2 regions of the Bacillus sp. LLTC93 genome follow, and region 2 is predicted to be linked to the other one. Evidence: riboswitches for the same ligand, from Rfam matches in the RefSeq annotation. Region 2 holds a riboswitch; the other holds the start of a gene.

Region 1 (8,473 bases), on a different contig from region 2:
TAGAGGGAACAAGGGGGATGCGGCCGATGGAAATGGAACAAATTGTGTTTCAACTCATCTTACACGGTGGAAATGGCAGAAGCTCAGCAATGGAGGCCATTACATGTGCAAAACAAGGCAACTTTGATGAGGCGAAGCAAAAATTGCAGGAAGCACAAGACGCGTTAAATGAGGCGCATCACGCACAGACAGAGCTGATCCAAGGAGAAATCAAAGGAGAAAAGACGGACATCAGTCTCTTAATGATTCATGCACAGGATCATCTCATGAACGCAATGACGGTCAAGGAGCTCGCAGCGGAAATCATCGAGCTCCATGAAAAAATGAAGCAACTCGGAGGTGTGAATTCATGAAAGACGGAATCAAAATTGTCACAATAGGCGGTGGATCGAGCTATACGCCTGAGCTGGTTGAAGGTTTTATTAAACGGTATCATGAATTGCCTGTAAAGGAATTATGGCTTGTGGATATTGAAGCAGGACAGGAGAAGTTAAACATCGTGGGTGCTTTGACAAAACGTATGGTCGAAAAAGCCGGTCTACCGATTGAGGTACACCTGACTCTTGATCGCCGGGCAGCCCTGAAGGACGCAGACTTTGTCACGACACAATTTCGTGTAGGACTGCTGGAAGCACGGGCAAAGGATGAGAGAATACCGCTCAAATACGGCGTTATTGGACAGGAAACAAACGGACCAGGCGGTTTATTTAAAGGACTTCGCACCATCCCAGTCATTCTAGAGATCGTGAAGGACATGGAAGAGCTTTGTCCAGATGCATGGCTTGTGAACTTTACAAATCCAGCGGGCATGGTCACAGAAGCTGTTTTACGGTACACAAATCTGAAAAAAGTGGTCGGTCTATGCAATGTGCCGATTGGGATCAAAATGGGGATTGCCAAGGCGCTAGATGTGGATGTTGAACGGATCGAGGTGCAGTTCGCCGGCCTCAATCACATGGTCTATGGATTAGACGTGTATTTAGACGGGGTCAGCATTATGGATCAGGTGCTCGATGAACTAGGAAATCCGAATAGCCAGTGGTCCATGAAAAATATCGAAGCGAAAAACTGGGAGCCTTCTTTTGTCAAAGGCTTAGGGGTTATCCCATGTCCGTATCACCGTTATTACTATAAAACGAAAGATATGCTGGAAGAAGAGCAAAAGGCGGCCCAAGAAAAAGGAACAAGAGCAGAGGTTGTGCAGCAAGTCGAGCAAGAATTATTTGAGCTATATAAAGACCCTGATTTATCGATTAAACCACCGCAGCTCGAAAAAAGAGGCGGGGCGTATTACAGTGATGCGGCATGTAACTTAATCAGCTCGATCTATAATGATAAGCATGACATTCAACCCGTGAATACAGTGAACAGAGGAGCGATTGCCAGTATTCCAGCTGAATCAGCAGTGGAAGTGAACTGTATCATTACGAAGGACGGACCAAAACCAATCGCGACTGGTGATCTGCCTGTGGCAGTAAGAGGGCTCGTTCAGCAAATCAAATCATTTGAGCGCGTGGCAGCTGAAGCGGCTGTGACAGGAAATTACGAGACGGCTCTTGTCGCCATGACGATCAACCCGCTTGTCCCATCTGACGAAATTGCAAAGCAAATGTTAGATGAAATGCTTGAAGCGCACCGTGAGTATTTACCGCAATTCTTCAAATCAGTGAATGCGTAAGATGAAACGGCCCCTTTATGGGGTCGTTTTTTATGATTTGACCATATGGAAACAGGAGAAAGAAGTGTATGATAGAAAAACAGCACGTACTGCTTCAAAGAAAGGACTGTTGGCATATGGTTGCAATTGGTTTAATGCTTTACGGTTTTGTCGTTCATCCTGTTATGAGTTATGGCACAGTGGTGCTGTTTTTGTATGGCATCATCGCTTCATTTATTGGTCTCATTCGACATAAATCCTATGTGTGGATGTATGTACTTCGCCTGCTCGTTTGTTTCACCATCCCAGTGACCAACTTGTTGATGTATCTTGCAACGGTTGGAGGAGATGAAAGAGACTTTGATTTCCAGCTGATGCCGTTTGCGTACAATCTTGTCTTTACACTTGAAATCATCGCCATCTTTTTGCCAGAAATCTTTTTGCTGATCGAAAGAAAGCGTGTCATTAAAGGGAAACAGTGGGTGTATGCAGGGGTGATTGTGTGTGTGTCGATCTTGTTTTGGTGCACGATTTGATGGAATGCTGTCAGATCAAGTGTGCAAATGAGTCTATTTCGTCTTTTGATGGAGTAATCTTTTTCGTCGATACTTTACAAAAGTAATGGAAAGGACAATGGTAGAAATCCCTAGAAACTTAAATACAAACCGAGTGAGGAACGGCGAATCCTCGAAACCTGTAGCTATTATACATGAACCAATGATGATCCCACATATAGCTAGCAGGTAAGTAAAAAACATACCATCACTCCTTATGCGTGGAATAAGTGTCTGATTTCCATTATAAGGTATGTTGGAGGGGGAAATAAACAAAAAAAGAACCCTTCATGAAATGAAAGGTTCTCAGCGTGTAGACAAACCCTCGCATTCGGTGTCAGTCCTGCGCGCCGGTGCTCACGAATGTCAAATTCGCTCCGCTCCAGTGCTCGTCCTTCCTAGACTTCAAAGGTTTTCAATCACGCTGAAAAGAAGAAAAAGGGCTAAAATAAAGATCATTTTAGCCCTTTGTCAACAATCTGAGAACCCTTCATGAAATGAAAGGTTCTTTCGCATACTTAAGCCTGCTTGACGACCGAATCGACTTCTACTGTCCAGCCGAAGATGTCTGGCTGTGTTCCTTTTTGAATGCCAGTAATGGCTTCGTACAATTTCTTTGATACCTCGCCTGTTTGACCATTTTGAATGACATATGGCTGATCGTGATAAATTAATTCACCGACAGGAGAGATCACGGCCGCCGTCCCAGTTCCAAAGATTTCTTCAAGTTCGCCTGATTGATGTGCTTCAATTAACTCATCAATTGAAATTTTGCGTTCTGTCACTGGAATCTCCCAATGCTTTAACAGCTCAAGTACAGAGTTACGTGTGATGCCTTCTAAAATGCTGCCGTTCAATTCAGGCGTCACGATTTCTCCATTGATTTTAAAGAAGATATTCATACTACCGACTTCTTCAATGTACTTTTTCTCGACCCCATCAAGCCAAAGAACCTGCGAAAACCCTTTGGTTTCAGCGACTTGCTGTGCCTTCAGGCTTGAGGCATAGTTTCCAGCGGTTTTGGCATTTCCTGTTCCACCCTTAACGGCACGGACAAACTCGTTTTCAACCGCAATTTTCACCGGATGAATGCCTTCTTTATAGTATGATCCCACTGGAGATAAGATAATGAGCAGCTTATACGTGCTTGACGGTGCAACGCCTAAATAAGGCTCAGTGGAAATAATGAATGGACGAATATACAAGGAAGTGCCCTCTGCATCAGGTACCCAATCCTTATCAATACGAATGAGTTCATTTAAGCCCTCTAAAACCGTTTCTGTATCAATTTGCGGGATACACAGGCGGTCATTGGATCTGTTTAAGCGTTCCATGTTCTTTTCCGGACGGAATAAGAGAATTTTTTGATCCTCGGAAACATAAGCCTTTAGGCCTTCGAAAACCGATTGACCATAATGGTAGACCATAGAAGCTGGGTCCATTGGAATCGCCTGATAAGGAATAATTCTTGGATCGTACCAGCCTTTATCAATTGAATAATCCATCACAAACATGTGATCTGTGAAGATCTTTCCGAATTCAAGTTGATCAGATTGAGGTTTTGGTTTTTTTGTTGAACTAAGTTCAACGCGGATGGGTTGTTTTGGCATTGTAAATCTCCTTGCTGTTTGATTATTTGAAAATTCTAATAATATGAAATAATTATGATTCTATTCTATACCTTCACAAAATATTAGCAATAGGTTTTCTGGAATTCAGACAAGAAAAATCTGTTAAAGCGCTTTCCTCCTCACTGCCGTCAGTTTGGCTCATGTCACCCCTTTTCCAAAAAGAAATAAAATCCAAATTCTTTATTAACTGATTAATCTGACAATTTAGAAACGAGTGGTTTTCCTGTAAGATATTCTTTCAACCATACACCTTTTGACCAGTACATTGCAAGGGGCAGCGTCATATTTTAATTCCTCTTTTTTTTAACCGATAAAGGAAGAAGAGAAGTGAAAGGAGCAAACAACGAGATGAAACGAATGATACCAGGTATCTTACTGATTCTATTCATGACTGTGATCAGCTTTGGCTGTCAAGCGATGACAGAGGAGGCTGGCGCCAAGCAAGGCACAACTTATTACGTGGCAACAAACGGAAACGACAAAAACCCTGGAACGAAGCAAAAACCTTTCCGCACACTGAAGAAAGCGGCAAGTATGGCTAAAGCTGGGGCAACGATTAACATGAGAGGTGGTACTTACAAAGAGAAATTGATTGTCCGCCATTCAGGAACAAAGAAAGCACCAGTTGTCTTTCAAGCTTATGGAAAAGAAAAGCCTGTCATTAGCGGAGCATCCCTTAAAGGAAATCAAGCAGACGGCGGTCTTGTCAAAATTGATCAAAAAAGCTATATCACCCTTAAAGGTCTGACAGTCGGACATATCAAAACGAAGAAAGAAGATGTCACACCAGTCGGTATTTTCGTCACAGGCAGCGGCAAAGGAGTCAAACTGCTCAACAACCGTGTGCACGACATTCAAACAACACATAAAAATGGGAATGCGCATGGCATTGCGGTCTATGGAACGAAAGCACCAGCAGCGATTGAAGACATCGAAATCAAAGGAAATACCGTGGAGAAATTGAAGCTAGGCTATAGTGAAGCCCTTGTGTTAAACGGGAACGTCAAAAAATTCCGCGTGACACATAACACGGTTAGGCACACTGATAATATTGGCATTGATTTAATTGGTTTTGAGAACGTAGCACCTTCTAAAAAATATGATCAGGTCAGAAATGGTGTCGTATCTAGAAACAAAGTATATGAGATTACGAGTTATGGGAATCCAGCCTACGGCAAGGACATCTCCGCTGGCGGAATTTATGTTGATGGCGGGAAAGACATTGTGATCGATCATAACATCACACATCACAATGACCTTGGGATTGAAGTCACAAGTGAGCATAAAGGGAAAATGGCGGATCGCATTCGCATCGAGCACAATCAAGTGTATTTGAACCGTTATACAGGCATTTCAATTGGCGGCTATGACAAGAAGAGGGGCGGAACAACAAACACGACCATCTCACATAATATTTTGTACAAAAATGATACAGCCGACTTAGAAGGCGGTCAATTGCTCATGCAATATCAATCGGTGAACAATCGGATCACGAATAATATCATGACAGCTAGTGCATCGCATTACTTAGTCGTGAACTTGTATCAAATCAACCAAAAGAATACATTCCAGAAGAACGTCTATGATGACCGCAAAGGCGCGAAAGCATCACGGTGGGTATGGCGCGGAAAATGGATGGAAGGCTACAAAACGTATCGCTCTAAAAGCGGTCAAGATAAAGGATCAGCACACCTCAATCCACAATATGTGAATGAGAAAAAATATGATTTTCGTCTAAAGAAATCATCACCTGCCAAGAAAATCATCGGCAATTAATCAAGTCAATGGTCACGAACGCATCATTTTAGAAATATTCAAAAAAGTCATTGACATTGGTGTGACATCGCATTAAAGTAAAGAAGACATTTCAACTAAAACAAATTTCATAACGGATCTCTTATCAAGAGAGGCAGAGGGACTGGCCCTATGACGCCCAGCAACCGTTTCTATTTTTAGAAATTGGTGCTAATTCCTGCAAAGCTGTGACAGCTTTGACAGATAAGAGAGGAAGACTTCCCGATACATGTTTCATGCAACGGTGATAACGCCTCTCTTTATCAAGAGAGGCTTTTTTGTTTCTATTTTAGAAGCAATCCACTGGTTTACTGGCGTTTTCTTACTTTTTTACCTAGTTTTCCGATGTGAAAAATAAAACAACTCGAGGAGGAACAGCAATGAAACGTAAATATTGGACATCATCTTTTGTATTATTGACGATCCTAACCGTCCTATTAGCAGGTTGTGGAGCAGGATCAAGCTCAGGCTCAAAGGCGAATGCGAACGAAAAAGTTTCCTTTGACAATGTACCGAAGCGCTTTGCAAAGGGACAGGGAGCAAAAATTAAAGTCATCCGCAAAATCGGCGGAGACGATCATACGGCTCAGTTTCTAGCTGGAACAAAGGCAGAAGGTGAAGCGCTAGGCTTTACGGTGGACGTGTACACAGCTAACGGGGATACAGCGAAGTTCCATGATGCGATCTCTCAGGCGCTAGAAGAAAACTATGATGGCTTTATCATCTCTCATGGGGACGATGAGGCGACAGTCGCTGATGTGAAAAAGATCACAGCGAAAGGCATTCCCGTTGTGGCCTTTGATTCGAATCCTAAGCTGAAGGACATCAAAGGAGTCACAGTGACGTCACAAGATGACGAACAATTAGCGAAAAAATCATTAGATGCTCTCGTGTCTGATTTTAAAGGAAAAGCAAATATTGCGTACCTCTGGGTAGATGGGTTCCCACCAATGGTGAGACGAAACAAAGTGTACCAAGAAACGCTCAAACAGCATAAAGGAATCAAGGAACTTGACCGTTTTGGCATTGCTTCCTCTGATACGTCTGTGCAAACACAAAATGCAGTGGCTGCCATGCTAAATAAGTATCCAAAGGGCAAGCTTGACGCTATTTTTGCCACGTGGGACGCATTTGCTATTGGTGCGGCAAGAGCCTTAAAGGAAGCCGGAAGAACAGAAGTGAAGATTTACGGTATTGATGTGTCAAATGCCGACCTTCAGGAAATGACAGCGAAAGACAGCCCATGGAAGTACACAGCAGCGGTTGATCCGAAGCTCATTGGTGCAGTTGACGTGAGGATTCTTGCGAAGAAAATAGCTGGAGAGAAAACACCCTCTTCCTATGACCTTGAGGCCTCCCTCATTTCACAAAAGCAGCTTCATCAAGCCGGCAAGGCTATCAATATGGTTAATCTTGCGGAAGAAGTAAAGGGATTCGGTTCATCTACTGCTTTTGAAGAAGATTGGATGAAGACCTTGAAGAAACATTATGCAAAATAAACAACGTACACTCTCTTCCCATAGAGGGTGTTTCGTTTTTCAAATGACGATCAATAGACAAGGAGGACACCTATGACTTCGCCGCTTGTTTGTATGAAGAATATTTCGATTGAATTCCCAGGGGTTAAAGCGCTGGATCAAGTGAATTTCACATTAAAAAAAGGTACGGTCCATGCGCTGATTGGAGCGAACGGTGCTGGGAAATCAACGTTAATGAAAGTTCTCTCTGGCGCTCATTCGCATTTCGAGGGAACCATCCACATCAATGGCAAGACTGCATCGATTCAAACACCGAAGGATGCGGCCTCATACGGTGTGCAGACAGTCCATCAAGAAGTGGATACGGCTCTTGTTCCCTATTTAAGTGTTGGTGAGAACATGATGATGCATGAGATTGAGAAAAAATCATTTGTCCGCTGGAAAGAGCTTCATCGCAAGGCGGCTCAACTATTAAAAGAGATGGACATCGACATCTCCACAAAACGTCTTGTGAGTGATCTGACACTTGCAGAAAAACAGATGGTGCTCATTGCCAAGGCCGTTTCGATCAAATGCAGCATTTTAATTTTAGATGAACCAACTGCTCCGCTTAGTCATGCAGAAACAAGCAAGTTATTCTCAATGATTGATCAACTGAAAAAGAATGGAACGGGTATTGTGTTTATCTCGCATCGAATGCCCGAAATTTTCAATATCTGTGATGAGCTGACTGTGATGCGAAATGGAACCGATGTGGCAGCACACCTCGTCAAAGACACAAATCCCCAGCAGGTCATTGAGGAAATGCTAGGCACACCATTAGAGGAGCAATTCCCGCACCGTACACCTTTGAAGGATGCACCTATTGTGCTTGAAGTGAAACAGTTATACGACCAGCATAAATTAAGCAACATTCATCTTCATGTGAAAAAGGGAGAAATTCTCGGGATTGCAGGACTTGTCGGTGCTGGTAAAACAGAGTTGTGCAAAGCCCTTTTTGGCGCCTCAGAAAAAAAGATGGGCATTGTGCAGCTTCATGGTAAAACCATTCAAATCAAATCGCCTCATCAAGCAGTGAGAGCCGGCTTGGCACTTGTTCCCGAGGAGCGGAGAAAAGAAGGGATTTTGACGGAAGAGACCGTGGGATGGAACCTAACAGCTGCAAGTCTTCGCTCATTCTCACGGATGCTCAGCTTCTTACATCGTCCTAAGGAAAAGCAGGCAGCAGGTGAAATCGTCAAACGGCTTGGCGTCAAAACGCCTTCTCTTGAGGCGAAGGTAAAGCATTTATCTGGTGGAAATCAGCAAAAGATTTCCATTGGAAAATGGCTGCTAGCTGAGGCGGATGTGTATCTCTTT
Region 2 (8,473 bases):
CGTAATGCCTCTGACCATTTTTCCATAAATAGCTTCTTTGATTTCATCTGCTTTCTTCGTCACAATCATCGCCGTCAGCTTCTCGTGTCTTGTATGAATGGCATCAATGACCCTAGTGGTCACATATAATGTGACAAGGGTATATAATGCTTTCTCCCAACCTTGTAATAATCCTGCTGTAAAAATGATGATTCCGTTTAAAATGAAGAAATACGTGCCGACTGGCTTATCCTTCCATTTCGCTAAAATCATCGCAAGGATGTCGAGACCGCCGGTTGATGCCCCGTATTTCAGCGTGATTCCAATCCCAAGTGCAGAGATCACACCGCCAAACACAGCATTTAATAAGATATCTTCAGAAACGCTCTGCTCTGGTAAAATGCCAAGGAAAATGGTTGTCAGTGCTACACTGATAATGCTATACAAAGTAAAGGAACGGCCAACCTTCATCCAGCCTAAAATGCCGACTGGAATGTTTAAAATAAATAATAGGATCCCTGTTGATAAATAAAATGGCGCATATTGATCGATTAAACTGGATAACAGCTGGGCTACCCCTGTAAAACCGCTCGCATATACGTCAGCTGGGATTAAGAATAAATTCAGTCCAATCGCATTGAGTAATGCACCAATGACGACGACAATGAGTTTTTTTGCTTCTCCAATGAACATGTTGTCATTCCTCCACTTACCATTCTCTCTATGGTTTTCCCTAAAATTTAGAATTTGAACACGAAAAGATGATTTCTATGATATAGTTAGGCTAAAAAGATGTAAAATATGGCTAATTTCTTTTAGAAAGAAGGGATTTATATGACTGTTCATATCATAGCAGACAGTGCTGCTGATCTGCCTCTTTCTTATTATGATGAACATCACATGACACTCATTCCGCTGCGTGTGTTACTTGGGGAGCAGGAATTTGAGGATTTACTCACCATTGAACCAAAACAAGTATTTGATGCGATGAGACAAGGTGCAAGTCCCAAAACGTCACAACCTTCACCAAACCGAATCAAGGAAGCCTTTGTTTCTTTAGCAAAAACTCATACATCCGCACTTTATGTCGCTTTTTCATCAGAGCTTTCAGGTACATACCAAACCGCTGTGATGATGGCAAACGAAGTAAAGGAAGAATACCCTGATTTCGATTTGCGAATCATTGATTCTAAATGTGCTTCACTTGGCTATGGACTTGCTGTCAAACACGCTCAATCACTTGCCAGTGACGGAAATACAATACAAGAAATTGAAACGTCTGTAAAGCATTTTTGTGAATCTTTACAACATATTTTTACTGTAGACGATTTATCGTATTTAGCAAGAGGCGGAAGAATCAGTAAAGCGTCTGCATTTGTTGGCGGTTTGTTAAGCATTAAACCCATTTTACACGTCGAGGATGGAAAACTGATACCGCTTGAAAAAATACGCGGACGTAAAAAACTGCTGAAACGCATTATTGAACTGATGAAAGAGCGCGGAACGGACTGGTCGAACCAAACAGTCGGCATTAGTCATGGTGATGATCCTGCACTTGCAGAAGACATGAGGCAATTGATCGAAACCGAATTTCATCCAAAAGAAATAGATATTCATATCATCGGTGCTGCTGTTGGGTCCCATTCAGGTCCTAGCACGCTTGCGATCTTCTTTACAGGCAAACCCTCATAAAAAGCACCCTTCCCTCAACATGTAGGGAAGGGTGCTTTTCTTATGAAAGTTTAAATCGATGAACGGTTTCATTTAACCTCGCCGTCATACTCATCAGTTCTTCTACCTGTTTGTTCATTTGATGGAACGATTGCAGCTGTTCATTGGCCGAGGCAGAAATTTCTTCGCTGCCTGCTGCTGTTTCTTCTACAACTGCACTAATATTTTCAATCGAGTGCAGCACTTGTCCGCCAAGCTCTGTCGATTGAATAATTTGGTCATTTAAAAATGCCATTTCTTCTTTAATATGCTGTGCTTTTGTTTCTATATCTTCAAAGGAGTGTGAGGTTTTGTCCATCGCATCCTGCTGCTGAAGAGAAAGCTTAACCCCTTCTTGCACGGTTTGACTAATGGACTGAATGCCTCTTTCAATATGACTGACCATGTCAAAGATTTGTCTTGTTGCGTTAGATGATTCATCTGCAAGCTTACGAATTTCATCTGCTACAACGGCAAAGCCTTTTCCAGCTTCCCCTGCTCTAGCCGCTTCAATCGCCGCATTTAGCGAGAGTAGGTTGGTCTGGTCCGCAATGTCAGAAACCGTTTTGGCCATTGCCGAGATTCCGCTGGCGTATTGAGTGAATTCTCCTGCTGACTGCTCGATTTGCCTTGTTGCATGTGTATTTTTTTCGATTGCTGTTTTTGTTTCTGTTAACGTGTGCTTTCCGCTTTCCACTGCTTCAATGGCATCCTCTGTACTGCGGATGACCGTTTGTGATCGTTCGGAATTTTTACGTCCATGCTGATCCATTTTCTCAATTAAACTAACGCCATGCTGGAGGTCTTCTGAAATCGCTTGTGAACCATTTGCCATCTCGTCTGTCGAAACAGACACTTGATTCGCAGATTCCATCAGCTTTTTGTTTTCATCATCTAACTGGATCGAGAAATTCTCCACTTGACTTGAGACATTGCTGATTTCTTTAATTAGACTAATCAGCTGATCTGTCATTTGATTGAATGATTCATTTAAGACGCCGATCTCATCCTTACGCTGGATGTCCATCCGCTCCACAGCAAGGTTTCCTTCTGCAATCTGCTTGGCCCGGTAGGATAGTGATTTGATTGGTGTCACGATGGATCTCGTTAAACCAATATTTAAAAAGACGGAGATGACAATCAGTGTGAGTGCTGCGACGAGTGCACTTGTGATGATCCACTGCACATTTTCTGCTGCATTCTCTAGATTTTGTTCATACGCTTCTTGTGCTCTTTTATTCATCGTATGCACGTCGTTTAAGACACCATCAATTCTTGCTGCCACACGTCTTGCATCAGATGCATTTTTTTCACCAATGGCATTGTTGGCTTCCTTGGTCCACGTGTCAAACTTTGAATTTAACCTCGTTAATGCTTCTTTGTTCATATTTCCTGCGTTTTTGTTTAACGTTTGCAGCTGTTTTTTTGCTGTAGAGATATCGTTTTGAACGACCTCTAGCTGTTCATCTGAAAGTGTCATGGAATAGTTGGTCATGGCTTGTTCAACACTTTCAAAGCTCGCCTTCGTTTTTTGTACGTTGAGTAAAGTTTGAACTTCTGTTTCATTCGATGATTGGATCTTTGTCATGCTGACAATGATAAAGGCGATGACACCAACCGCTAAAAGAAGTGAGATGAGTGAGTTGAGCAAAATTTTAACGCGTAAGCTCATGATGCTGCCCCCTCTTCTTTCAGAAGCGTCTGCTTCAGTCCATTTATTTTTTTGGTCAATTTCTCAGCATCCTTGAGCACTCGGATTCTTGCCATATCGATTCCGTCATTGCTTAAGTCATAGACGATATGCCCGCTTTTGATTTGATTGTTCTTTACGAGCTGTTCGCTGAATTGATAGACCACTTCATCGACTTTTTTGACCATGGACGAAATCACAGCTTTTTCAGCTGTATAGTACTGATCGCTGTCTACGCCAATTGCATATTTGCCTTGTGATTGCGCTTCTTTTAATACACCAACACCCGTATAGCCGGCTGCGGCGTATAAAACATCTGCTTTCTTTTTGATCATTTCTTTAGCAATTTTACTACCTTTGCCTGCGTCACTAAATGTACCTGCATAGGTGGACAGGATGTTGATTTTCGGATTCACAGATTTGGCGCCTTTCTGAAATCCTTTTTCAAAACGATGAATGAGATCCGCATCGACACCGCCAACAAATCCAATGACATCACTTTTCGTTGTCATGGCAGCAAGTGCTCCTGCTAAATAGCTGCCTTGCTCTTCTTTAAATGTCACGGAGGTCACATTTTTCAGCTCAGATACGGCATCGATCAGCAAGAATTGCTTCTTCGGATATGTTTTTGCGACTTTTTCTAAGTCTTCTTGCATACTGAAGCCTACACCGATGATCAGGTCATTGCCATCTTTTACGAGCTCTGTCAGCCCTTTTTCGTATGTATCCGTTTCTGCAATTTCTCTATAATCAAATTCAATGCCAAGCCCGTCACGTGCTTTTTCTAAACCTTTAAATGAAGAATCGTTAAATGATTGATCACCAAGACCATCGTCTGTCAGCATGACGCCAATATGCTTCACATTTGACTTCGGTGGTCCTCCCTGTTGATTGCTGCATGAGGCGAGTACCATGAGCATGGCTGCCATCAGAAGTATTGAGATCTTCACTTTCATCCAAAAACACACTCCTTTTATCATCCTTACTTCTTTCTTATCGGATTTGAAAGGCGTTGTTTCAATGATAAAAGGAAGGTTTTTCAGCTTTTTTTATGACTTTTTTCACTGAAAAAACCCATTATTTATGGCAAAAATAAAAAAGTGAGCAAATGCTCACTTTTTTTCATATGTCCAGCCTTCTTTTTGGAAGACTAGGTCATTTTTCATCAGATGACCTAGTGCTCGTTTAAAGGCCGCCTTGCTCATTTGAAATCGTTCACGTATATCTTCTGGATCACTTTTGTCCCAGTAAGGCATGGCACCATTTCGGGTTCTCATATAAGTTAGAATTTCTTCTGCATCAACAGATAACGCGTCCTGCTTTCTAGGAAGCAAAGAAACGTTCACGGTTCCATCCTCTTTCACCGCAATAACGCGGCCTGTAACGGTCGAACCTAACCTTGGTTCTTCCTTTCGTTCTGTGCGGTGGATAAATCCTCTCACTCCTGTATCTGTCAGCATAAAGGAGCCTGTCGCAATTAAGCGATAAATTGTCCCAGTGATTTCTTTGTTCATTAAGGTTTCTGGCGCCTCAGTAAACAATTCACTGATCACGTCTTCAGTGGCTGGCTTTGCGAACATTCTACCGTAGCTTGTGACTTTCAGCATACAGTAGAGTTTGTCTCCTTTTTTCGGCCATGCTTCCTCAAAAGGCGGGAGGTGTTCTGTTGCAACAAGTGCATCCTTTGATAGCCCGACATCGACAAATGCGCCCATGTCTTCTACAACATCTACGACTTCTACCCAGCCGTATGTATGTGCATTGATTGTAGGCATTTTCATCGTCGCAGCTAGTCTTTCTTCATGATCTACATATAAGTAGACCTCTACTTCATCTCGGTCATCAATATCCTCTGTCATCTCACTGCGGTGCAAGAGGACCGAATCTTCACCATCTGTCAAAAAGTAGCCGTACTCCATCTCGTTATCTATTTGCAAGGTCAATTGCTCACCTGGTCTCATGTTCTCTTCCTTCCTATCTGCTCATAAAAGAGCGTTCGTTCATCTTTTGATTCACTTTATTCTACTATACTTCTTTCAACATGAACATCTCTAGTTCTGTTAGCTAAAGTGGACAAACTGCACTTGATTTATACTGCAAGCGGCTGAACTCTTTGATTTGTCTATATGATAAAGTTTCTTCTTCCCCTGTTTGCATGATAAAATAGACGCAATATCTATACTTGGAGGTCATGTGTTATGGCAAAAGAAAGTTCATTTGATATTGTATCGAAGGTGGAACTGCCAGAGGTGCAAAACGCCATTCAAGCAGCGCTAAAAGAAATTAAAAACCGTTATGATTTTAAAGGAAGTAAAAGTGATATTTCACTCGAAAAAGAAGAGCTCGTTCTCATCTCAGATGATGACTTCAAGCTTGAACAGCTAAAAGATGTGCTTGTGACAAAGCTGATTAAACGAAATGTGCCGACTAAAAACATCGACTACGGAAAAACTGAACATGCTCTAGGCGGAACAGTACGCCAGCGTGCCAAGCTGATTAGTGGTATCGATAAAGACAATGCCAAAAAGATCAACGCACTCATTAAGCAATCTGGCATCAAAGTGAAGTCGCAGTTTCAGGATGACCAAGTGCGTGTAACAGGGAAAAATAAAGATGATTTACAAGAGGTCATTTCACTCATGCGCAAAGCAGATTTGCCGATTGACGTCCAATTTATAAATTTTCGATAAATTTTAAATTTTCCATTGATTATTTCTGATTTTTTCGTTACAGTTGATGGAAGTTCAATTCATTGACATGTTCATATCGCTTTCTTATCAAGAGAGGCAGAGGGACTGGCCCTGTGAAGCCTCAGCAACCGGTGTAGTAGAAATGTATTTTCTATGACCAAGGTGCTAAATCCAGCAAGCAACTGCTTGGAAGATAAGGAGAAGAATTACGATACAGCCAAAAAGTCTTCTTCTTATCAGAAGGCTTTTTTTGTTACATAGAAATAAGGAGGAATACAATGGGCCTATTACAAGACTTACAAAATCGCGTATTGATTGCTGACGGAGCAATGGGAACACTTTTATACTCTTACGGCATTGACCGGTGCTTTGAAGAACTAAATTTATCAAAAGAAGATGAAGTGAAAAGAGTGCATGAGGCGTATGTGCAGGCTGGAGCTGACATCATTCAAACGAACACGTACGGTGCGAATTATATTAAACTATCCCGCTACGGATTAGAAGAAGAAACAAAACGCATCAATACAAAAGCAGTACAAATTGCAAAAGCTGCCGCTGGCTCAGCTTATGTACTCGGAACGATTGGCGGCATTCGAACGTTTAACAAAAATGCCTACTCGATAGACGAGATCAAACGAAGCTTTAGAGAACAGCTGTACATCCTATTAAATGAACAGCCTGACGGATTATTGCTTGAAACGTATTATGATATGGAAGAGGCGAAGGCCGTTCTCGAAATTACACGCAAAGAAACGACTCTCCCGATTGTCATGAACGTATCCATGCATGAGCAAGGTGTTTTGCAGGACGGTACACCACTGAAGGACGGTTTATCTGAATTATCCTCTCTCGGCGCTGATGTCGTTGGCATCAACTGCAGGCTAGGCCCTTATCATATGATTCAGGCACTTGAAGGCGTTCCGATTTTGGAAAATTCTTATTTATCTGTCTATCCTAACAGCAGTCTCCCGTCTCTTGAAGAAGGCAGACTCGTCTATGATACAGATAATGATTATTTCCGAAAAAGTGCGCTAGAGTTTAGAAATCAAGGCGCACGCATTATCGGAGGCTGCTGCGGAACGACGCCTCAGCATATTAGCGCAATGGCTGAAGCTGTTAAAGATTTAGCACCGATCACTGAAAAAGAAGTGAAAGTATTAAAAGAAGAAATCATTTCGATCCAAGACCAGCGCACTGAACCTGGACTTGACGAGCTGGCTGTTAAAAAACGATCGATTATCGTAGAGCTGGACCCGCCAAAGAAGCTGAACTTTGAAAAATTCCTTGTCGCAGCAAATGAATTAAAGAGTGCAGGCATCGATGCCTTGACGTTAGCCGATAATTCCCTTGCGACCCCGCGCATTAGTAATGTGGCTTGCGGCGCATTATTGAAACAGCAGCTTGATATGCGTTCACTTGTCCATATCACGTGTCGTGATCGTAATTTGATTGGGCTACAATCCCATTTGATGGGACTCGACACTCTCGGTTTAACCGATATTTTAGCCATCACTGGCGACCCGTCTAAAATTGGTGATTTCCCAGGTGCAACATCTGTTTATGATTTAACCTCCTTTGATTTGATCCGTCTGATCAAACAGTTTAACGAAGGACTTTCTTTCTCTGGGAAGCCGCTTGGAAAAAAGACCAATTTTTCAGTGGCTGGCGCGTTTAATCCAAATGTACGTCATATTGATAAAGCAGTAAAACGGCTTGAGAAAAAAATCGAATACGGGGCTGATTATTTCATCTCACAGCCTGTTTACTCAGAGGAACAGCTAGTGAAAATTCATGAGGAAAGCCGTCATTTGGATAAACCGATTTACATCGGCATTATGCCGTTAACAAGCAGTCGAAATGCAGAGTTTATTCATCATGAAATTCCGGGCATCAAATTGTCTGATTCGATTCGTGAGATTATGGCCAAGGCAGGCGAGGATAAGGAAAAGCAGCGAACAGAAGGCTTAGCGATTGCCCGGTCTTTATTAGATACGGCCTGCGAATTGTTTAATGGCATTTATTTAATTACCCCTTTCCTTCGATCAGATTTAACAGCAGAACTGACAACCTACATCCATCAGAAAGAAAAGGAGCCAAACGTAAATGTCAACTATCACTGAACAACTCAAGAAACGCATCCTCGTCCTTGATGGTGCAATGGGCACAATGATTCAAAACGCCAATCTCACAGCAGAGGACTTTGGCGGAGAAGAGTATGAGGGCTGTAACGAGTATTTGAACCTGACAGCCCCTCACATCATCTCCACGATCCACAGGGAATACCTTGAGGCAAGTGCGGATTTCATTGAAACGAATACATTCGGCGCTACGAAACTTGTTCTCGATGAATACGGGCTTGGCCACCTTGCCTATGAGCTCAACGTACGAGCTGCTCAGCTGGCAA

What was found. A riboswitch is a leader RNA that binds a small molecule or an ion and turns the genes downstream of it on or off. The one in region 2 is predicted to bind S-adenosylmethionine.
Region 1: it holds a riboswitch for S-adenosylmethionine, as region 2 does, so the genes downstream of both, C6W18_RS09205 (sugar ABC transporter substrate-binding protein) here and C6W18_RS12655 (bifunctional homocysteine S-methyltransferase/methylenetetrahydrofolate reductase) in region 2, are expected to answer to the same signal.

Annotation. Positions count from the first base shown of each region.
Region 1 is NZ_PVME01000002.1:774,789-783,261, reverse strand. Features, by position in the region: gene C6W18_RS09240 (PTS lactose/cellobiose transporter subunit IIA) at 27-353, shown strand; gene C6W18_RS09235 (6-phospho-beta-glucosidase) at 350-1,678, shown strand; gene C6W18_RS09230 (hypothetical protein) at 1,795-2,193, shown strand; gene C6W18_RS09215 (branched-chain amino acid aminotransferase) at 2,730-3,821, opposite strand; gene C6W18_RS09210 (DUF1565 domain-containing protein) at 4,191-5,618, shown strand; SAM riboswitch class I at 5,737-5,847, shown strand; gene C6W18_RS09205 (sugar ABC transporter substrate-binding protein) at 6,017-7,135, shown strand; gene C6W18_RS09200 (sugar ABC transporter ATP-binding protein) at 7,208-8,473, shown strand, end outside.
Region 2 is NZ_PVME01000003.1:595,980-604,452, forward strand. Features, by position in the region: gene C6W18_RS12625 (YitT family protein) at 1-672, opposite strand, end outside; gene C6W18_RS12630 (DegV family protein) at 814-1,671, shown strand; gene C6W18_RS12635 (methyl-accepting chemotaxis protein) at 1,712-3,361, opposite strand; gene C6W18_RS12640 (BMP family lipoprotein) at 3,358-4,335, opposite strand; gene C6W18_RS12645 (CvfB family protein) at 4,492-5,340, opposite strand; gene C6W18_RS12650 (YajQ family cyclic di-GMP-binding protein) at 5,578-6,069, shown strand; SAM riboswitch class I at 6,151-6,269, shown strand; gene C6W18_RS12655 (bifunctional homocysteine S-methyltransferase/methylenetetrahydrofolate reductase) at 6,348-8,189, shown strand; gene metH (methionine synthase) at 8,173-8,473, shown strand, end outside.